Regions from separate parts of the Micromonospora sp. NPDC047730 genome, predicted to be linked through region 2. Evidence: riboswitches for the same ligand, from Rfam matches in the RefSeq annotation. Region 2 holds a riboswitch; each other region holds the start of a gene.
What was found. Region 2 has a riboswitch for cyclic di-AMP ahead of ACGF5G_RS26885 (C39 family peptidase). Riboswitches for the same ligand answer to the same signal wherever they lie in the genome.
Positions count from the first base shown of each region.

Region 1: linked by a shared signal. The riboswitch ahead of ACGF5G_RS07020 (NlpC/P60 family protein) and the one ahead of ACGF5G_RS26885 (C39 family peptidase) in region 2 are both predicted to bind cyclic di-AMP.
Region 3: linked by a shared signal. The riboswitch ahead of ACGF5G_RS15720 (coiled-coil domain-containing protein) and the one ahead of ACGF5G_RS26885 (C39 family peptidase) in region 2 are both predicted to bind cyclic di-AMP.
Region 4: linked by a shared signal. The riboswitch ahead of ACGF5G_RS01765 (coiled-coil domain-containing protein) and the one ahead of ACGF5G_RS26885 (C39 family peptidase) in region 2 are both predicted to bind cyclic di-AMP.

Region 1 covers NZ_JBIDCU010000002.1:336,163-341,584, forward strand. The annotation lists gene ACGF5G_RS07015 (N-acetylmuramoyl-L-alanine amidase) at 1-1,391, opposite strand, end outside; cyclic di-AMP (ydaO/yuaA leader) riboswitch at 1,630-1,766, shown strand; gene ACGF5G_RS07020 (NlpC/P60 family protein) at 1,887-2,819, shown strand; gene dcd (dCTP deaminase) at 2,891-3,469, opposite strand; gene ACGF5G_RS07030 (pyridoxamine 5'-phosphate oxidase family protein) at 3,548-4,099, shown strand; gene ACGF5G_RS07035 (zinc metalloprotease) at 4,217-5,200, opposite strand.
Region 2 covers NZ_JBIDCU010000014.1:107,253-112,674, reverse strand. The annotation lists gene ACGF5G_RS26895 (hypothetical protein) at 76-513, shown strand; gene ACGF5G_RS26890 (hypothetical protein) at 730-1,488, shown strand; cyclic di-AMP (ydaO/yuaA leader) riboswitch at 1,893-2,034, shown strand; gene ACGF5G_RS26885 (C39 family peptidase) at 2,255-3,100, shown strand; gene ACGF5G_RS26880 (alpha/beta fold hydrolase) at 3,209-3,952, shown strand; gene ACGF5G_RS26875 (CDP-glycerol glycerophosphotransferase family protein) at 3,972-5,422, opposite strand, start outside.
Region 3 covers NZ_JBIDCU010000005.1:349,863-355,284, reverse strand. The annotation lists gene ACGF5G_RS15730 (STAS domain-containing protein) at 1-82, shown strand, start outside; gene ACGF5G_RS15725 (SRPBCC family protein) at 232-699, shown strand; gene ACGF5G_RS15720 (coiled-coil domain-containing protein) at 807-1,868, opposite strand; cyclic di-AMP (ydaO/yuaA leader) riboswitch at 1,882-2,013, opposite strand; gene ACGF5G_RS15715 (cation diffusion facilitator family transporter) at 2,167-3,084, opposite strand; gene ACGF5G_RS15710 (HelD family protein) at 3,177-5,294, opposite strand.
Region 4 covers NZ_JBIDCU010000001.1:369,095-374,516, reverse strand. The annotation lists gene ACGF5G_RS01775 (hypothetical protein) at 1-383, opposite strand, end outside; gene ACGF5G_RS01770 (YibE/F family protein) at 830-2,173, shown strand; cyclic di-AMP (ydaO/yuaA leader) riboswitch at 2,340-2,471, shown strand; gene ACGF5G_RS01765 (coiled-coil domain-containing protein) at 2,475-3,494, shown strand; gene ACGF5G_RS01760 (carbonic anhydrase) at 3,759-4,547, opposite strand; gene ACGF5G_RS01755 (MarR family winged helix-turn-helix transcriptional regulator) at 4,754-5,080, shown strand; gene ACGF5G_RS01750 (hypothetical protein) at 5,215-5,422, opposite strand, start outside.

The sequences.
Region 1 (5,422 bases), on a different contig from region 2:
TTGCAGCCGGTGAACTGCGGCTGGTTGGTGGCGAAGTCGGGGTCGATGGTGACGAGCCCCGTCTGCGGCGTGGCGGTCGACGTGAACGGCGCCTTGAGCAGGTCGAAGTAGTGCGACCAGTCCCAGTACGGGCCCGGGTCCCAGTGCATGCCGCGCACGGTCGAGGCGACGGTGCCGGGGACGTTGTCGTGACCGACGATGTGCTGCCGGTCCAGCGGGATGTTGTACCGCAGCGCCAGGTGGCGGACCAGCTTGGCGGAGGTGCGGTACATCGCCTCGGTGTACCAGGTGCCGTGCCCCGCGAAGCCCTCGTGCTCCAGGCCGATGGACTTGGCGTTCACGTACCAGTTTCCGGCGTGCCAGCCGACGTTCTTGGTCTTGATGTGCTGGGCGATGTGGCCGTCCACCGAGCGCAGGGTGTAGTGCCAGCCCACCCGCCTCGGGTCCTTGACGAGGTTGACGCTGGGCCCGAAGTAGCCCTCGGTGTCGTGGATGACGATGTACTCGATCTTCTGCTGGGCCGGCCGGTCGGCGAGGTCGTGGTTGCCGTAGTCACCCACGGTCGGGCCGTACTGCACGTAGGGCGCCGGGATCCACTCGCAGGAGATCGTGTCGGGGCACTCCAGCCCGTCGGGCCGGGCGACCTTGCGCAGGCCCAGCTGGTCGAGCCAGGAGCGTTCCGGCTGCACCGCGCGGGCGGCGAGGGTGACCCGCTGTCCGTCGTCGGTCAGCCGGCTGTCGCCGGCGCCGATGGTGGCGTACACCTCGTTGGCGAAGGCCGCCGCGGCGTCGGCGCTGTCCGCGCCGGAGTAGCGGGCCACCGCGCCGTACCAGGCCGCCGGGTCGGTGTCGGCGCCGACCGGGGCGCCGATCTGCTTCTGGTACGCGGCCAGCAGCGCCGCGCCGCCCCGGATGTTCGCCGTGACGTCCGTCCGCAGCGCCTCCTCGCTGGCGCCGGTCAGCTCGGCGGCGGCGTCGAGCGTCCGCAGCGAGGCCTCGGCGGGCGGCGGGGTGTCCGGTGGCTCGTGCGCCTCGGCCAGGGACGGGCGGGAGTCGTCGCCCCGCGGGTCCTCGGTGCCGTCGTCGTGGTGGGTACCCCCGGGCAGGGCGGCGACGTACTCCGCGTCGGTGAGGTGCATCGGTCCGAAGCCGCCGCTGGTGCTCGGCGTTCCGGCGTTGGTGTCCCAGCGGGACTGCAGGTAGGAGACTCCGAGCAGGACGCTCTCCGGCACGCCGTACTCCGCCGCCGCGGCGGCGTACTGCTGCTGCCGGTCGGTCGTCGGCGCGGCGGCGGCGGTTCCGGCGGCGGTGAGCGGCGTCGCCGCCAGGGCGGCCGCCACGGCGGCGGCCAGCAGGACGCGTCTGCTCCTCGATGTCGCTGACAGGTGCATCAGACCCCCAGGTCGGACGGGCGAATGTGGGGCCACCTTCGCCCCGGGCGCCACCTCCGGTCAATACCTTTCCATGCGTCACTTACCGAAGAAGGAAAATTTCGTCGCCCCGAGTGACACGCTCCACCGGCCCGCATGAGTACGGTGTGTCACGGCGCGATGGGTTGCGGATCGATAACGACCATCTCTACTCTGGTCATTCGTCGGCCGGCGACAGTCCGTCCATCCGGGCGGTAACGGTCCGACACCGCCGAGTCGCTCCCGAGCGAGCCGGGGACCCAGGTACCCCGGGGTGAATCCGCAGCACCTGCGGTAGGGCGTCCCCTTCCCGCCCGAACCCGTCAGCTAACCCGGTAGGCGGTACGGGAAGAAGGAGTACGGAGCCCGGTGGCACACCATGCCCCGCGGCCACCGTCGGCACGGTCGGCACCCGCCGGCCCGACGACGGCTGCGCCGCGCCCACGCTGGTACCGCTGCACCACCGCCCTCGCCGCCTTGGCCGCGTTCGCCGTCGTCCTGACCGGCGGCGCCACGGCGGCCCACGCCGAACCGACGGTCGCCGAGATCGAGCGCCAGATCGACGAGGACTGGAACAAGCTCGAACCGATCATCGAACGGCACAACGCCACCCGCCAGGACCTGGCCGCCAAGCGCAGGCAGGCCGACGCCCTCGCCAAGCAGATCGAGCCCTTGGAACGGCAGGTCGAGCAGGCGATGGAGGAGGTCAGCGCGCTGGCCGTCCGCGCCTACAAGGGCGAGAACGTCTCCGCCGTCAACGCCCTGCTGGGCAGCCGCTCGCCCGACCAGATGGTCGGCCAGCTCGAACTGCTCGACCGGTTCGCCCAGCACCAGCAGCAGGACGTGCGGCAGGTCGCCGAGCTGCGCGACCGGCTGGCCGAGAAGAAGGCCCCGCTCGACGAGATGGTCGTCCAACTCGGCCGGACGGAGGCCCAGCTCGCCGCGAAGAAGAAACAGATCAACGCCGAGATCGACCGGCTGCAGAAGCTGCGGCTGCGGATCTACGGCAGCGGCGGCGGCGGTTCGCTGCGCCCCGCCCCCTGCCCGGCCAGCTACCCGGGTGGCGGTGCCGGCACCGCGGTCAAGTTCGCCTGCGCCCAGATCGGCAAGCCCTACGTCTGGGGCGCCGAGGGCCCGAACGCGTACGACTGCTCGGGCCTGATGCTCGCCGCCTGGGCGAAGGCCGGGGTATCGCTCCCGCACAACGCCGCGCAGCAGCGCCGGGTCACCGCGACCGTCACCCGGGGCGAGCTGCGCCCGGGAGACCTGGTCTTCTACTACAGCGACCTGCACCACGTCGGCATGTACGTCGGCGGGGGCTGGGTGGTGCACGCCTCCCGAGCCGGGGTGCCGGTCAAGATGAAGAAGGTCGACGACGGCCCGATCCACAGTTACGGCCGCCCCGGCTGAGGTGTAAGGAAGGGGCCCTTCCTAACGCATTCGGTAGAGGAAGGGCCCCTTCCTAACCGGCGACCTTCGGGTCAGCGGGTCGGCCAGGTGCGCCAGTGCTGCCAGGAGCGGCTCGGGGTCGGGCCGCGCTGCCCCTGGTAGCGCGAGCCGTAGACGGCCGAGCCGTACGGGTGCTCGGCCGGCGACGAGAGCCGGAAGATGCAGAGCTGACCGATCTTCATGCCCGGCCAGAGGGTGATGGGCAGGTTGGCCACGTTGGACAGCTCCAGCGTCACGTGGCCGGAGAAGCCCGGGTCGATGAAGCCCGCGGTGGAGTGGGTGAGCAGGCCGAGCCGTCCCAGGCTCGACTTGCCCTCCAGCCGCCCGGCGAGCTGGTCGCCGAGGGAGATCACCTCCAGCGTCGAGGCGAGCACGAACTCGCCCGGGTGCAGCACGAACGGCTCGCCCTCGGGCACCTCGACCATCGACGTCAGGTCGTCCTGCTGCATCGCCGGGTCGATGTGGGTGTAGAGGTGGTTGTTGAAGACCCGGAAGAGCTTGTCCAGGCGTACGTCGATGCTGGACGGTTGCACCAGCGTGGGCTCGAACGGCTCCAGCGCGAGCGTGCCCGCCTTGATCTCGGAGACCAGGTCGCGGTCGGAGAGCAGCATCGCACCACCTTAGCGAGCGATGTGCGTGGCCTGCGTGTCGGACTACCTGTTCGTACACGTGTTCGATAGAATGTCGGCATGGCTTCCTGGTCCGAATTCGCCGCCGACGAGCCCCGCCTCGCCGACGGGATCCGCTCCCTCATGCAGCAGTACGGGCCGGGCTTCGGCTACCTGGCCACCGTCCGCGCCGACGGCGGGCCCCGGGTCCACCCCGTCTCTCCGGTGATCACCGATGAGGGGCTCTTCTGCTTCGTGGTCGACTCGCCGAAGCGGCGCGACCTGGAGCGCGACGGCCGCTACGCCCTGCACTCCTTCCCGCCCGAGGAGAGTGACGACGAGGCCTACGTCGCCGGCCACGCCCGGCCGGTCACCGACCCGGCCCGGGTCGCCCGGCTGGCCCGCAGCCACCGGGCCGCGCCGCAGGTCGACTGGCGGCTGTTCGAGTTCACCGTCGACGTGGCGATGCTCGCCCGTCGGGAGCCGGGCGTCGCGGGCGGCGCCGGCGAGGGGCACGGCCGCCCCGCCGTCCAGGTCTGGCTCGACCCCGGTGCGGCCGCCGCCGGCACCGCCGCGGTGCCCGAGACGCGGTCCGGGAGTGGTGGCAGCCTCGCCGCCCGCCCGGCCGCCTGAGACGCGGTGCGGCGCCCCGGGCCGTCCCCGTCCGGGGCGCCGCACCGCCCCCACCCCGCCCCGAAGACGACGGCGCCGGCCCCGTCGAGCGGAGCCGGCACCGGTCGTGCGGGGGAACTACGCCGCGCGGTACGCGTTCCAGGCGGTCAGCATGCGGCTGGCCTGCCCGGCCGTGAACTGGTGCATGCAGGAGTCGTAGGTGTAGTCCATGAAGTTGGTGATCGGGTCGACGCCCGGGGCGGTGCAGGTGTCCCGGCCGGTCGGGCACTGGAACGCCGGGGATGCCTCGGGCGCGGTGTCGCTGACGCTGTCACCCGAGCCGGAGCAGCCGCCCTGGAAGGTGTGGTAGAGGTTCAGCCAGTGGCCGACCTCGTGGGTGCCGGTGTCGCCCTGGTTGTAGTTGGTGGCCGTGCCGCCCGGCAGCGACTCGCTCAGCACGACGACGCCGTCCATGCTGCTCAGCTTCCGGGTCGGGAAGGTCGCCCAGCCGAGCAGGTCGTTGCTCAGCTCGCCCAGGTAGACGTTGAGGGTGTTCTTGCCGCCCTCGCGCAGCGAGGTCTTCATCTGCCGCTCGGCCGAGGAGCCCTGCACGATCGGGTACCACGAGGGGTTCGTCACCCGGTTGATCTTCTGCAGTTGGAAGCTGAACGCGGTGGCCGCGCCACCGGTCGCCCCACTGTAGGACTGGTTCAGCACGTCGATCTGCGAGGTGATCATCGAGTCCGGGATGTTGCCGCCGGCCCGGGTGCCGTCCCGCTGGATCACGTGCACCACGACCGGGACGGTGACGGTGGCCGTGATGGAGGCGCCGGCGCCGGTGCGGAACCGGGCGCGCTCGCGCAGGGCGGCGGCCAGGTCGGCCTCGCGCTCGCGGGTCTCCGCCAGGGTCAGCTCGTTCGGCTCGTGCTTGGCCGCGCCGCCCGCCTTGATACGGGAGTCCGAGTGGACGTCGGCCGGCTCGACGCAGACCTCGCTCGGGGCGGCGGAGAAGGCCGACGCGGCCGGTACGACGCCCACGGCGGCGGTGCTGAGCAGCAGCGCGAGGGTCGTCGACGCGACGCCGGCCGTACGCCGGGTCAGCAGGTTGGGACGGAGTCCCATGGGCCCACCTCTTTCTGGCCGGCGCGACAGGGGGTATGTCACGCCGTGGCTGAGAACGTTGGGCAGACGTTACAACCGATCGACGGATTTGAGAACGGCCATATGTTGCAGGGGTGAAACTTTTTCCTGGCCGGCGCCGACCGGTGATCGACAATTGGCGATGAAACGGTGATTCTCGGTAGCGACTCGCGCTGCCCGATGCTCGGTGGCGCCGATCTTCGG
Region 2 (5,422 bases):
GGCCGCCGAGACCGCCGCAGACGGGACACGCCGGGCGGCGATGCGGACCGGCGGCATCGGCGGTAGCGTGGTCGCGTGCTTCCCGTCGCGCTCACCTGTCCCCTGTGGTGGGTGGCGCGGTGGGCCGCGCGGCTGCTGACCGGCCTCGCCGTCGCGGTCGCGTTCGCCGTCGGCGCCGGGGCCCTTTCCGCCGCCGCCTCGGCCCAGGCCGGAGTTTCCGCGACCGACACCTGGGCGCCCCCGGCTGACGCCTGGGCGCCCCCGGCCCCGGCGTTCCCCGTCACGCTGGCACCCGCCGACCCGCCCGTGGCGGTCGCCGACCACCGCGTCCTCTCCGACGGTGCCGCCGTCGACCGGGCCGCTGCCGTCGACCGGGCCGCCGCTGGCCCCGGCCACCCCGCCGCTCCGGCCGACCCGGGTGAGGCCGCCGGGGCCGTCACCCCCGGCCCGGCCCCCGCGCCGGGCGGGCACACCCCCGGCGCGGCCGGCCCCCGGGGCCCGCCGCACGTTTGATCCGCACCATCCCGCGGGGCACGCGCGCCCCGCGACCACGCCCGCCGCACGGCGTAGGAAGGGCTCCTTCCGCTATCGCAGGCGTTGACAGGTGCCCGTCCTCCGCTCTCCACCACCCGCGCCCGTCCCGGCGGCGGGGCGTGGCACCGCCACGCCCCGCCACCCGGGCGCCGCGTGCGACCCGCTGACGCACTCGCTCCCCGTGAGGTGCCGACCATGGAGACCGTCGTCTACCAGTTCCTGATCGAGGTGCCGCGGGCCGCCGCCATCTGGTCCGCCCTGCTCCTGCTGGCCCTGACCGTGCTCGCCGTGCTGGTCGCCCGCCCCGAGCGGCTTTGTCCGGCCGACGAGCCGGTCGCCCCGCCCGCGGTCGACCCCGTGGCGGAGGCGGCCGACCTGCGCCGCTACGCCGAGGAGGTGGCCGTCGCGGCGGGCCGGGCCGCCCGCACCGCCCGGCGGTGGCGGGCCGACTGGCTCGCCGCCCAGGAGGAGGCCGACCGGGCCTGGCGGGCGTACGACGAGGCGGAGACCGCCGCCCGCCGCTTCACCGGGGCCGCCGCCCTGCCCGCCCCGCGCACCCCGCGCACGCCCGCCGAGTACGCCGCCCGCGAGCGCTGGCTGCACCACGCGGCGGTGGCGGCCCACTGGCGCGGCGACCTCTCCACCCGCCAACTCCGCGAGGTGTTCGGCCGCCGGGTCGGCTGGGATCCCCGCCGGCACCCGGTCGAGCAGGAGATCGCGCTGGCCCGGGCGGTACGCGACGCGAAGCGGGCCGCCCACCGGGCCGCCGCCGAGCGGGAACGGGCGGCGTGGCGGGACGCCGACCTGGCCGCCGAGGCGGCGCGGGCCCTGGCCGGGGAGGCGTACGCCGCAGCGGTCCGGCTCCGGCCGGGCCGGCTCCCGGCGGCCCGGCCGGTCTCCGCCGGGCGTCGGCCCGCGCTCGCCGCGCGCTGGCGGCCCGCGCGGGTGGGCTGACACCGCCGGGGGTCGGCCCGCGCTCGCCGCGCGCTGGCGGCCCGCGCGGGTGGGCTGACACCGCCGGGGGTCGGCCCGCGCTCGCCGCGCGCTGGCGGACCGCGCGGGTGGGCTGACACCGCCGGGCAATTTCGTGACGCCGGTCATAGCGGCGCCGAACCGGTCATCCGGCGCGGCCCGGCCGATTCCCGCCGACGATTCCGCGCCGATGTCCGCCGCTCGTCCGGTTGTCGACGCAAGGTGCGTCAGGAAACGGTCGTCCCATTGAGTCGCGTCAGTGCCGAGCTGACCGCAAAAAAAGTCCGGAGATCAAGGTTTAGGCAGGTGGGAGCGGGTTGGCAGGGCGCGGGCCGGCCAGTAGTGTCGGCCCGTCCGGTGCGGTAACCGATCGCAAGAGGCGACGCCGCGCCGACCCGCCTAATCGTGAACAGGCGAGCCGGGGACCCAGTGCAACATCGGGGTGAATCCGCGGGCCACGGCCCGCGGTAGGGCGTTCTTCCCGCCCGAATCCGTCAGCTAACCCGGTCGGCGGCGTCGGAAGGAGTTCCATCCCCGTGCAGCACCCACCCGCCCCCCGGTCGTTCCGGCGCCTCCACGGCGCCGCGGTGCCCGCGCTCGCCCGTCCGCACGCCGCGAGCTGACCCACCGGTCACCGCCCGTCGCCCGGCATCCCGGGCGCATCCCCTGAGTGGTCCACCACCGCCGGACGCCGTCCGCGCGGTCGGTCCCCCCTGCGCGGACCGGCGGCCGCTCACCCCCCGAGCCCGTGGAGGAAACCGTGAAGCACCACCTCAAGCGTCAGCTCCGTCGCCTCACGTCCGAGCGTCCGTACCAGGTGGCCGCCGCGTCGGCCGCGGCGCTCGTGCTCGCGTCGGGCACCGGCGCGTTGCTGGCCGGCACCGACGAGGCACCCGCCGCCGCACAGGCCCCGGTGGCCGTGAGCGAGCTGCGGGACGGCAGCGTCGCCTCGCGCGGCGACGCCCGCGTCGCGACCGCCCCGTCGACCGGCGCCCCGGCCGCGTCCAGCGCCGCTCCGTCGGCCAGCGCCACCAGCGCCGCCCCGAACCCGGACCTGACCCGCAAGCCGGAGCCGCCGAAGCCGCCGAAGGCGAAGTCCCTGGACTACGACTACCAGGCCCAGACCACCTTCTACAACTGCGGTCCGGCCGCCGTCCGGCACGCCCTCAGCGCCGCCGGCATCGCGCGCAGCCAGGACGCCCTCGGCGCCCAGCTGGGCACCGACGAGATGGGCACCGACTCGGCCGAGGACACCACCCGGGTGCTGAACGCGACGGTGAAGGGTGACCCGTACCGGACCCGGATGATCCCGGGCGGTGCCGCGACCCCGGCGCAGATGGACCAGCTCCAGGCCGACGTGGTCGCCGCCATCACGGACGGGCGGGGTGTCGTGGTGAACGTCGCCGGCAGCGCCACCGACACCGACGGCGGCTGGCACTCGTTCCCCGGCGGCCACTACATCGCCGTCGTGGGCTACCAGGACGAGGGCCGGCAGGTGAAGATCGCCGACTCGGCGAACCCGGCGACCGCGTCGTACTGGATGTCCACCATCGCCCTGGCGAACTGGGCCGCCACCCGCGGCTACTCCGCCTGAGAAAGACACCCGTCGGGCGTCGGCTCCCCACCCCGGGAGCCGGCGCCCGATGTCGTCTCCGGGTCACGGCCCTCGCCGGGGCGTACGGCGGGTGGCACACTGCGGCCTATGGCCGACGAATCGGGTGACCGGGACGGCCGGCGCGTCCTGCTGCTGCTGCACGGCATGGGCGCGACCGGGGACGTGTGGCTGCCCTGGGCGCCGCTGCTGGAGCGCCGGTGGGCGGGGCGGTGGCTGGCGCCGGACCTCGCCGGCCACGGCTGGTCGCCGCCGCTGTCGGCGTACTCGTTCGCCGGGCTGGCCGACCGGGTCGCCGCGGGGCTCGCGGCGGGGGACCGGCTCGTCGTGCTGGGGCACTCCCTCGGCGGCGTGGTCGGGCTGGCGCTGGCCGCCCGCCGCGCCGGGCTGCCGGTCGACGCCGTGGTCGGGCTCGGCATCAAGGCCGTCTGGTCCCCGGCCGAGCTGGCGAAGGCCGGGGAGCTGGCCGCCCGACCGGTGACCTGGTTCGCCAGCCGGGACGAGGCGGCCCGCCGGTACCTGCGGGTGGCCGGCCTGACCGGGCTCTTCGCGCCGGACCACCCGGTGGTCGAGGCCGGGCTGCGGCAGGTCGACGGCCGCTGGCGGCTGGCGATGGACCCCGCCGCGTTCGGGGTGGGGGAGCCGGACCTGCGGGCCCTGCTGGCGGCGACGGACGTGCCGGTGCTGCTGGCCCGCGGCGAGCACGACCCCATGGTCACCGACGCCCAGCTCAAGGAGCTGGGCGTGCCGGTCGCCACCCTGCCCGGCCTGGGCCACAACGCCCACGTCGAGGCCCCCGAGGCCGTCCTGGAGCTGGTCGACCCGTACCGCTGACCCGCGAGGTGCCGGCCGGTCAGGTGGTGGGGGAGAGGGTCGCCTCGTCCGGCTCGACCGGCAGGCCGGTCCCGCCGACGGCGCGCGGCGTCGGCGGGTTCCAGTCCGCGTCGAGCAGCCGCCGCGCGGCGCCCAGGAACGCCTCGGCGTACGACTCGGCCGGGAAGTCGCCCAGGTAGCGGCTCCGGGTGGCCCAGCGGGCGGCGGCGAGCGGGTCGGTGTCGAGCAGCGCGGCCAGCACCTCGTCCACGTTGGACATGTCGCGACGCAGCACGTAGCCCGAGCCGGCCAGCGGGAACCGCTCGGCGAACCGGTCGCCCTCGTCGCCCATGTCGGTGACCGCGTACGGCTTGCCGGAGTAGAGGTAGTCGGAGATCACCCCGGACACGTCGGAGACCAGCGCGTCCGAGCGGTTCACGCACTCTGTCAGGGTCAGCTCGCGGGCGGCGGCGCCGAAGGCGTGCTGCCGGCCACTCCGGGCCCGGTCCGCGGCCAGCAGCTCCGTGAGCCGGCCGAGCTGCCGCGCCGAGGCCGGGTTCTGCGAGGTGTACGGGTGGGCCCGCAGGATCACCGTCGCGCCCCGCGCCAGCAGCCCGCGCAGCAGCGCCTCGGCCACCGGCAGGGAGCAGTAGTTGGCGTCCGCGTGGTGGCCCGTCCAGGTCGGCGTGTAGAGCACCGTGGGGTTCGGCAGGCCGCGCACCGGCTCCGGGCGGACCTCGATCGACTCGACCTGCGGCCGGCCGACCACCACGAACTTCTCCGCCGGGATGTCCACGCCCGCGCGGGCGTACCGGTCGACGGCGGCCTGACCGGCGACGAAGATCCGGTCGAAGATGGCGGAGACCGGGTTGGCGCTGGGCGCCTTGTCGCTGTCGCCGTGGTGCAGCTGGACGTGGGTGAGCTGGGTGAAGCGGATGCAGTGGCTGTTCTTCGCGCCGTGGTTGACGTAGAACGCCACCCGCAGGCTCGGCACCAGCGCCTCGTCCATCGCCTTGGTGGTGGGGCAGTAGACCACCGGCGCGGTGGTGGCCGCGGCGACGGTGGGCAGGAACTCCGGCTCCCGCACCATGACCAGGAACGGCCGGCCGATCCGCTCCAGGTACGGCAGCCACATGGTGACCTGGTATTCCGAGCCGGGCGGGGCGGAGAAGTGGAGCAGGAACTCGGGCTGGTGGCGGCGCAGCGCGCGGGAGACCGCCGACCCGCCGGCCCCCGGCCGGAACCGCCGCCGGGCCAGGTCCAGCCCGACGGCCCCGGCGCCGGCGGCGACCAGCGCGACGGCGCCCAGCGCCACCCCGGCCGGCAGGGTCGCCGCGGCGGCCGCCGCCACCAGGGCGAGCAGCCCCAGCAGGGCGTCGCCGAGGCGCGCGGCGACCAGGGGCGTCCAGGTGCGCACCGGCAGGTTCGCGGCGCGCACCTCCAGGCCGCCGGCGTCCCGCAGCGGCCCGACGAGCAGCACCAGCCCCAGCA
Region 3 (5,422 bases), on a different contig from region 2:
GACCGGCCTGCTCGGCCTCTTCGGCGCCCCCGAGCCCTACTACGCCGGCGCGCCCGCCCCCGAGGTCCTCCCCGGCGCCTGACCCGCCGGCCGGGGGTCCCGCCGGTGACTGGCCGACGGTAGTCGGGCGGGCGGATCGACGGCCGGCAAACGCGCGCGGAGCGCGGCGCGCCGTTGCCAGCGCGCCGCCGGTGCGCGACGATCGGGCGACGGCGACGGTGGGGAGACGGCGTGCTCAGGCGGGATTCCTTCAGCTACACCGTCCAGGCGCGCTGTTCGCTCGCCGACGCCGCGGGGTTGCTCGCGGACCCGGCCCGGCAGCAGGACCTGCACCCGCTGATCGCCCGCGTCCGCCGGGTGTCGCCCCGTCGCGGCGCGCGGGCCAGCTATCTCATCACCGACCGGCTGGCCGTCGGGCCGCTGCGCCTGCCGGTCACCTACCGGGCCGACGTCCTGGTCGACGGGCCGGACGAGATCGTCACCGTGGCGCGGCAGTGGCCGGCCACCACGGTGCGCAACCGGACCCGACTGCGGGCCGAGCCGGACGGCGTGGTCCGGATCGACGTCGAGATCACCCTCACCGCGCCGGTCCCGCTCTTCGGCTACGCCTTCCGCCAGGCGCGCGCCGCCCACCTGGGGCTGGCGGCCCGGCTCGGCGTCGCCCTGGGCGGGCACCCGCCGGAGTCACCGCCCGCCTGAGCCGGGCATCGACGACACGGCGACATGCCCGGCCGTCGGCCGGGGAGGTGGCGGTGGGAAGGCGGTCGGCCCCGGTGACCCGCGAGCGGGCCACCGGGGCCGGGACGTCAGTAGACCGACAGGTGCACGTGGTTGGTGTGGTCGCTGGACGGGTCGCCGTTGGCGCCGCTGTACGACTTCCATCCGCTGCTGGGCAGCCAGATCTGCCTGTACCAGATCACGTAGAGCACGGCGAGCCGGTCGGCGTTCTTGACGAAGTACGCCGCCAGGTTGTTGCCGTACGTCCTGTCGCCGCCGGTGGCGTCGCCCCCGAACCCGCTCTTCTGGGCCGCGAAGTCGCAGGCCCGGCCCTTGGGGTGCTCGCCGGAGCCGCCGGGGCGGTAGCAGGAGACGTAGCGGGTGAAGCCGGCCGCCTTGGCCTGGTTGAGCGCGTGCAGGGTGCGCGGGGTGATGCAGCCGTTGGCGGGGGTGGGGTCGTTGACGCTGCACGACTCGGACGGCCAGGACCCGTCGGAGTTGCGCGGCGCCGGCTTCGCCGTCGCGGTGGAGCTGCCGCCCGGCCCGCCGCCGCTCGACTGCGACCGGTTGGCCACCGTCAGCGCCCGCTCCGCCTGGTCCTTGCGCTTGGCCATCAGCGTGACCTGCTTGCGCTGCTCCCGGATCTCGCCGTCCAGGGCCAGCTTGGTGCGGGCGGCCTGGTCACGGGTCTCCTGGAGCTCGCGGAGCGCCCGGTCCTCGTTGGCGGCCACCGCGTCGAGAGCGGCGGCCCGGTCCATGAAGCCGTCCGGCGAGCTGCTGTTGAGCAGGGCGGACACCACCCCCAGCCGGCCGGTCCGGTAGGCCACCCCGGCGATCTCGCCGACCTTGCTGCTCCGTTCGGTCAGCTCGCTCTCGGTCGCCTTGAGCTGTGTGGCGAGCTGCTGCTGCCGTTTGACCGACGTGTCCAGCGCCCGCTTGGCGTCCAGGTAGCCCTTGCTGGCGGCTTCGAGCTGGGCCCGCAGGGCGGGCGTGCCGCCCTCCTGGTCCTGGCCGGGGGCTGCGGCGAGCAGGCCGGCCCGGGAGGCGGCCGCCGCGGGGGCGGTGGTGACCGGGGCGACCGCGGCGCCGAGGGTGAGCGTCACGGCGATCAGGGCCGCCAACCGGGCGGCGCGTCGTCGTACAGGTGCCATCACTGGCATACACGTGTCCTTCCGTCAGCCGCCGACCGGGTTAGCTGACGGGTTCGGGACGGAAGATCCCTACCGCTGACGCGGATGCACCCCACGAACTTGGTTCCCCGGTTCGCCCCGCCGGGCGATTAGGCGGCGGCCACCGCCGGCACCGGTGGGTGCCGCCTGGCGGAGGCCGGAACCGAGCCTACCGGTGCCGGTGTGACTGGTGTAGCACAGGTGACTGAGGGTGCCTGTCCGCTTACCGTCAAATCCGACATAAGTCAACAATACTCTCCCAGATTTAAGGCTGTGCTCATTACCACTCAACCGACCCGCAGGCCCCGGGAGACGCCCCCGGCTCGATCTGCAACGTCGCGTGCTCGATCTGGAAGTCCTCGTGCAGGGCCGTCCGGGCTGCGGTGAGCACCGCGCCGACCTCCGCGCCCGGCGCCATGGTCAGGTGCGCCGAGGCCACCTCCATCCCGGAGGTCAGCGTCCAGACGTGCAGGTCGTGCACCTCGGCCACGCCGGGCACGGCGGCCAGCCGGTCGTGCACCCTGGCGACCTCGAGGTGCTCCGGCGCGGCCTGCACCAGGATGCGCAGCGCGGCGCGCCCGAGCCGCCAGGTGCGGGGCAGGATGAACAGCCCGATGGCCACCGCGACCAGCGGGTCCGCCCACCACCAGTCGGTGACGGCGAGCAGCAGGGCCGCGCCGATCACGCCGAGTGAGCCCAGCAGGTCGCCCAGCACCTCCAGGTATGCGCCCTGCATGTTGATGCTCTCCTTCGCCCCGGACCGCAGCAGGGCGAAGGCGGCCACGTTGGCGAGCAGGCCGAGCACGGCGACCGCGAGCATCGGGCCGGCGAGCACCTCCGGCGGGTCGCCGAACCGGCGTACGGCCTCGACGACCACGTAGACCGCGACGCCGGAGAGCAGCACGGCGTTGGCCAGGGCGGCCAGCACCTCCAGCCGGTAGAGGCCGAAGGTGCGCTGCGGGTCCGCGCCGGCGCGCCGGGTCGCGGTGATCGCCGCGAGCGCCATGCCGATGCCGAGCACGTCGGTGAACATGTGCCCGGCGTCGCTCAGCAGGGCCAGCGAGCCGGTGCGGAAGGCGGCCACCGCCTCCACCACCATCAGGGCGCCGAGCAGCGCGAACGCCGCCCAGAGGCGGCCCCGGTGGCGGTGCGCGGCATTCGCGACCGACCCGTGGTGGTGGTCATGACCTGCACCCACGCGCCCACCTTCCGTCACCCGTCCGGACCCGGTTCAATCTATGCTCACATCGCAATGTGTGCAAGTGACTGCCCGGCGGCGGCCGGGACGACTCAGCCGGTCGGGTCGACGGTGGTCAGCCGCTGGGTGGCCCGCGACAGCGCGACGTAGAGCGTCCGTACGCCCGAACCCGGGTCGGTCCGGATCTCACCCGGGGCGACCAGGACCACGCCGTCGTACTCCATGCCCTTGGCCTCCAGGCTGGTCACCACCTGCAGGCGCGGCGCGCCCAGCCCGCCCAGCCACCCGGCCACCTCGTCCCGGCGGGGCACCGGCGTGATCACGCCCACGGTGCCCTCCACCTCGGCCAGCAGCGCCGTGGCCGCCGTCACCACGGCGGTCTCCAGCTCCGCCGGCGGCACCACCAGCTCGACCGGGTCGACGCCGGTGGAGCGCACCGCCCTGGGCAGCGGGAGATCCGGGTGCAGCCGGCGGATCTCGGCCGCCGCCACCGCGAAGATCTCCGCCGAGTTGCGGTAGTTCGTGGTCAGGGTGAAGTGGTGCCGCTTGCGCCGGCCCAGCGCCTGGTCCCGGGCCCGGGTCAGCTCCTCCGGGTCGCCCGTCCACGCCGTCTGCGCCGGGTCGCCCACCACCGTCCACGAGGCCAGCCGGCCGCGCCGGCCGATCATGCGCCACTGCATCGGCGAGACGTCCTGCGACTCGTCGACCACGACGTGCGCGTACTCCCGGTAGTCCTCCGGGCGCTGCCGCGCCGCCTCGCGGGCCGCGCGCTGCCGGTCGGCGAACGTGCTCAGCTCGCGGACCCCGCCGGCCAGCTGGAACGGGTCCCGCTTCGGCCGGGCCGGCTTCATCGGCTTGCCGAGCAGCGCGTCCAGCTCGTCCAGCAGCGCGATGTCGGCGATCGTCAGCCCGGCGCGGTCCAGGCTCCGGTACGCGTCGGTCAGCAGCCGGATCTCGGCGCCGGAGAGGATCCCGCCGGCGTACCGGCGCAGCCGGTCGGGGCGGGCCAGCCAGCCCAGCACGTGCCGGGGGTGCAGCCGGGGCCACCACGCCTTGAGGAACTCCCGGAACTCCGGCCGCTCGGCGACCTCGTCCTCGAACGCGCGCTGCTCGGGCAGCCGGCCGATGCCCAGCCGACGGGCCTGCGCCCAGAGCGCGGCGAAGACGCCGTCGAAGCCGGCGCGGCGCACCTCGTTGCGGCGGGCGCCCCGGGGCATCGCCCGCTCCCGGATGGCGTCCAGCTCGCGGCGGTCCAGCCGGAGCAGCTCGCCCCGGTAGAGCAGTCGCAGCTCGGCCGGGCCGTCCGGCACCGCGTCCCGGGCCGCCCGTTCCAGCACCCGGCGCATCCGCAGCGAGCCCTTGACCGCCGCCACGGCCGGCGGGTCGGTACGGGTGGCGCTCATGCCCGGGAACAGCGTGCCCAGCGAGTGCAGCGTGGCGGTGTCCTCGCCGAGCGAGGGCAGCACCGAGGCGATGTACTCGACGAAGACCGAGGACGGGCCGACCACCAGGATGCCGCCGCCGGCGTACCGGCTGCGGTCGGAGTAGAGCAGGTACGCGGCCCGGTGCAGGGCGACCGCCGTCTTGCCGGTGCCCGGGCCGCCGGAGACGATCGTCACCCCGGAACCGGGGGAGCGGATGGCCTCGTCCTGCTCCCGCTGGATGGTGGCGACGATGTCCCGCATGCCCCGGCCGGTGGCCTTCGACAGCGTGGCGAGCAGCGCGCCGTCGCCGACCACCGCCATGTCGGCGGGCGCGGCGGCGGGATCGAGCAGGTCGTCCTCGATCCGGGTGACCCGCTCACCGGAGGACTGGATCATGCGCCGCCGCACCACGCCCAGCGGCTCCGCCGGGGTGGCCTGGTAGAAGGCGGCGGCGGCTGGGGCCCGCCAGTCGACCACCAGGGTGGTCGCGTCCTCGTCCCGGATGCCGAGCCGCCCGACGTGCAGCACCTGCCGGTCGCGCAGGTCCAGCCGGCCGAAGACCAGCCCCTCGTGCTCGGCGTCCAGCACGTGCCGCCGCTGCGCGGCGTGGAACACCATCGCGTCCCGCTCGACCAGCGCCCCGAAGTTGCCGACCCGGGCGAGCCGGTAGCCCTCCTTCTCGGCGCGGACCGCCGACCGGCGCAGCTCGGCCAGTCGGGCGTACACCCGGTCGAGGTGCCGCTGCTCGACGGCGGTCTCCTGCGCCAGGGTGGTCTGGTCGGTCAACGGTCGCTCCTCCTGACGTGGGCGGCGGGCGGCGCGAACCGCGCGAACCACGCCAGGCCAACCGCAAGAGGGTACGGCCCGCGCGCAACCAGCCGCGCCTGAGGTGCGGGAAAGGAGCCCGCGTCACC
Region 4 (5,422 bases), on a different contig from region 2:
GCCAGGCACACGCCCCACCAAGGCAGCTCGCCGCCCGCCCCGCCGGACGGGAGGAACCGCTCGTGCGGGCAGTCGCCCGGGCAGCCCACCACGCCGGACGGCGCCGCCGGGACGACGTACGCGATGGCGGGGTCCTGACCGAGCGGCGCGGCGGTGTCGTGGCGGGGCAGCGCGGCGGTGACCTGACGGAGCGGCGCGGCGGTGTCGTGGCGGGGCAGCGCCTGCGCCGCGCCGCCGTGCCCACCGGCCGCGGCGACGGCCTGCGCGGAAACCTCGGCGGGATGGCCCACGGAGTGCGAGCCGTGGCCGAGGGTGTGCATCGCGGCCAGGCCGAACAGTGTGCCGACGAGCAGCAGCAGCCGGGCCCATCGCCCCGCCGTCACTGTCGCCGCCGCCCGCACACCGACCACGGTAGTCCCCGGGGCCGGTGCGTCCGGGGGCGACCGGCGCACCCGACGGCGAATCCGCCCCGAACGAGACCGCCATCAGGCCACCACGGGAGGGCCGCCCGGCCGCCACCCGACAGTGACATGGTGGTGACCGGCGGCTGCCGGACGGGACGGACCGCGGCCGACACCAGCCCTCACGACCTGCGGCCGGATGTCGGGATGGCTACCATTCGGCCGGTGGCCCTCCGCACTCCGCGCCGCCCGCACCGTCGCCCCGACCGGGCGGCGGTTTCGAGCGACCGCGACCGGCCGGGCCGGGCCGTCGCGGTGCGTGACCGGACCGACACCCCAGGGCGATCCGCCGCGGCGGTCACCCGGGCACGCCGAACCGACCGGCCCGCCGGCACGCACCCCGCCCTGGACTCGTTGGGAGACACTCGATGGGCGCCGACCACACCCGTCCCGCACCGTCCGCCCCGCCGAGGGTGCGACGGATCCTCGTCGCGACGGTGGTGCCCCTGTTCGTCGCCACCCTGATCGCGGCCCTGCTGCTCTGGCCGTGGGACGCCCCGGACGCCGCGCCCGGCACCGATCCGCCCCGCCACCACGGCACGGTGACCCGGGTGGTGACGGAGCCGTGCCCGCCCACCCCGGAGGCGCCGGAGGGTGCCCCGGAGGGCCCCTGCGGCACCGTGACCGTACGCGTCGACGACGGCCCCGACGCCGGCCAGCAGGTGGAGACGCCCGTACCGGCAGGGCCGGGGGCGCCGACGGTCGCGGTCGGCGACGAGATCATCCTGGTCCAGCTCACCGATCCCGCCGACCCCTCGGCGAGCGCCTACAACATCGCCGAGCACCAGCGCGGCAAGCCGCTGCTCTGGCTGGTGGTGCTGTTCGCCGCCGCGATCGTCGCGTTCGGGCGGTGGCGGGGGCTCGCGGCGCTGGCCGGCCTGGCGGCCAGCTTCGCCATCCTGCTGACCTTCGTGCTGCCCGGCATCAGCGCCGGCAGCCCACCGCTGCTGGTCGCGGTCGTCGGCGCGGCACTGATCATGTTCGTGGTGCTCTACCTGACGCACGGGGTGACCGCGCAGACCTCGGTCGCCGTGCTCGGCACGCTGGGCAGCCTGGTGCTGACGGGCGTGCTCGGCACGATCGCCACCGCGGCGACCCACCTGACCGGGTTCGGCACCGAGGACGCCACCACGCTGTCGATGTTCCAGGCCGACGTCGACCTGCACGGCCTGCTGCTCGCCGGGATCATCATCGGCTCGCTCGGCGTGCTCGACGACGTCACCGTGACACAGGCCGCGACGGTCACCGAGCTGGCGCACGCCAACCCGGGGCTGTCCCGGATGCAGCTGTACCGCGCGGCCACCCGGGTCGGCCGCGCGCACATCGCCTCGACGGTGAACACCATCGTGCTGGCGTACGCCGGGGCCTCGCTGCCGGTGCTGCTCCTGCTGACCGCCGACTCCCGGGCGGTGAGCCAGATCCTGACCAGCGAGTTCCTGGCCCAGGAGATCGTCCGCAGCGCGGTCGCCACCCTGGGCCTGATCGCCGCCGTGCCGCTGACCACCGGGCTCGCGGCCGTGGTGACCACGGCCGGCCGGCGCGGCGGGGAGTCCGCCGACCGCGGCGCACCCCCGACCCCGCCGGCCCCCCGGCCGGCGGCCGACCGGTCCGAGGCGCTGGAGGCCCTCAGCGGGCCGCGCGCCGGAAACACCCCCTCCGCCGCCCCCGCCGGGTGGCCCGACCGAAACGGGAGCACGGACACCGCATGGTGAAACTCCTCAGCGTGACCGATCAGGACGTCCCGCCTGATAAACGCGTCACTGGTCACCCTCCGCCGTTACGAAATAACGCATTTAGTCGGCTTAGGGACGTAGATCCCCGGGAGGGCTCTCGGGTAACCTCGCTGCCGGTCACCGCCGAAGGCGCGCAGCGGCGCCTGCGGTGCCGCCGCCCAATCGCCGCCAGGCGAGCCGGGGACCCAGGCACGTGGGGTGAATCCGCGACAGCGGTAGGGGCCACTTCCGCCCCGAACCCGTCAGCTAACCCGGTCGGCGGTCGACGGAAGGGAAAACTGTGACGGCACCCCTACGCCGCTGGTTGACACCTGTGGTGGCCGTGATCGCCGCCCTGGCCGTCTTCGCCGGGCCTCTCCCGGCGGCGGCCGCACCCACCCCACCGGCCCAACCCTCCGGCCACGGGGACGACGAGCCCAAGCTGCTCAACGACCTGATCGAGACGCGGAACCGCAGCTACGTCCAGGCCAAGGCGAAGCTCGCGAAGTCGAAGAAGCGCCAACTGGAACTGGCCCTGGAGGTCGACCGGGCGCAGGCCGACCTGGCAGCACTGGCCCCGCAGGTGAGCCAGATCGCCGCCCAGTCCTACCGGACCGGGCGGATCGGCGCGGTGTCGATGCTGCTGGACACCGCCAGCCCCGACTCGTTCGTCAAGCGCGCCGCCGCCCTCGACGAGCTGAACCTGGTCAATGCCAAGAAGCTCGCCGAGGTGAACGCGGTCAAGACCCGCGCCGAGCAGGCCAAGCTGGCGCTCGACGCCGAGGTCCGCGAGCAGCAGAAGCTGACCAACGAGATGGCCCGCGGCAAGCGCGACGCGGAGAAGGCGCTCGCACTGGTCGGCGGCAGAGGGCTGACCGGCGGCAAGGTGGTCGCCACCTCGCCGGTGGCCCGGATGGCACCGGGTCGTACCGCCGACGGCGACTGGAAGCCCCTGTCCTGCACCGAGAACGACCCCACCACCTCCGGCTGCATCACCGCGCGCACCCTGCACATGTACAAGGAGGTCAAGCGGGCCGGCTTCAACCGCTTCGTCGGCTGTTACCGCTCCGGCGGGCCGTACGAGCATCCGAAGGGCCGGGCCTGCGACTGGTCGCTGCAGAGAAGCGGCTTCTCCCCCTGGCACAACGACGACACCTACATGTACGGCAACAACCTGACCGCGTTCCTGGTCCGCAACGCCGACCGGCTCGGCATCTACTACGTGATCTGGAACCGGCAGATCTGGTTCCCGGCGACCGGCTGGAAGTCCTACAGCGGCCCGTCGAACCATACGGACCACGTGCACGTATCCCTGCTCTGACGCAGCCAACGACAGGGCCGCCCCGCGCCTGCGGGGCGGCCCTGTCGGCGTCTCTGGGCCCTGCCGGCATCTGTAAGCCCTCTCGGGCGCTGTCGGCGTCTCTGCGACCCGCTCCGGCGTCGCGCGGCCCGGTCCGGACAGCTGTGGGCCCTGTCGGCGCTCTCGGCGCTTCTGGGACCCGTGGGCGGTTGAGGCCCACTCGGCGTCCGTTGGCCCCCGTCGACGGGCGTCGGCGTCCCGGGCCGGGCCGAGCGAAGGAACGGGTCAGGCGAGGGCTGCACTGACGGCAGGCTGCGCCCCGTCGACCGCGCCCGACCCGTTGGCCACCTCGGCGCCCCCCCGCGCCTCGCCGGCGGACACGGCGGTCACCGCCCGAGCCTCGCCGGCCGCCAGCCGGTACGACATGCCCACGACGGCGCAGCGCCCGGCGGCCACCTCGGCGGCGAGCACGGCCGACCTGTCCAGCATCGCCTCGACGGTCTGCGCGATGTGGATGTCGACGATGCGGTCGATGTCGTCCACGCCCTCGGCGGCGGCGCGGCGCAGGCTGGGCACCACGGCGTCCACCACGGCGCCCAGGTGCCCGGCCGGGGACGTGCCGGTGGCGTCCGCCGTACGGGCCGCCTGGACCGCCCCGCAGGAGTCGTGCCCGAGCACCACCACCAGCGGTGTGCGCAGGACCGTCACGGCGTACTCGACGCTGCCCAGCACCTCGGGGCCGACCGTGTGCCCGGCGGTGCGTACCACGAAGAGGTCGCCGAGGCCGCGGTCAAAGATGATCTCCGCGGCGAGCCGGGAGTCGGAGCAACCGACGATCACCGCGAACGGGTGCTGCCCGTCCGCGACCGCGGCACGGTGCCCGGCGTCCTGGTTGGGGTGGCGGGGGGTGCCGGTGACGAACCGGCGGTTGCCGGCCTGCAACTCGGCGAGCGCCTGCTCCGGACCGCCCGGCGTGGGGAACGCGTCCCGCACGGCGGTCGGGTCTTCTGGTGCCGGCTCCGACGACTTCCGCTCCGGGCCCGGCTGAGCGCCGGGGGATCCGGGACGACTCATCTCCCTCACCTCGTCCCTCACGAACGACCTGGTCACCCCGGCCGACGCTGGGCGCGGGCTGCCCCCACGGTCACACGCACCCGAAGATACGTCAAGGGATGCGTGATATGCGTTTCATATGTTCGCGCCCGCCCGCAGACGTCGGGCGGGGCCTCCCGCGCGAGGGCGCGGCGGAAAACCCGAAAGGCGCGCCATACGATGACGACATGGCGACGACAGGGGAGAACGGGAGCACCCGCAACTGGACGTTCCTGACGAACCACGGGCACGTGCTGCTCGCCATCGCCCGCAACCCCACCGCCCGGCTACGCGACGTCGCGGACGAGGTGGGCGTCACCGAGCGGGCCGCCCAGGCGATCGTCGCCGACCTGGAGGCGGGCGGCTACCTGCACCGCACCCGGGTGGGCCGGCGCAACGAGTACACGCTCAACCCGGCCGGGCGGTTCCGGCACCCCGCCGAGGCCGACCGGCAGGTCGGCGACCTGCTCGCCCTCTTCACCGACGACGATCCCGAGAGCGCCGGCCGCACCTGAGGCCCGGGGGCAGGCCCCGCCGTCGGCGCGCGACGGTGATCTCACCGCCTGCGCGACATCGGCGGCGCCGCGTCCGTCGCCAGGCTGTCAGGGCTCTCGCCGGCGACACGGCCGAGACGGCCGACGGAGGACGATCAGCCGCCGCGGGCGACGGGGCCGATCAGCTGACGTTCGATGGGGGTCATGCTGAGCATCACCCACTGCACCTTGCCCTTGGTGATCAGGCCGACCATCTCGGGGTGCAGCTGGGTGAACCAGCTCTGCACGCTCATCAGGCCCAGCGCGCTCGCCGCCGTCGCGGCCTCCGTCTCTGCCAACCGCTGGAGCAGCACGATGTCGCTG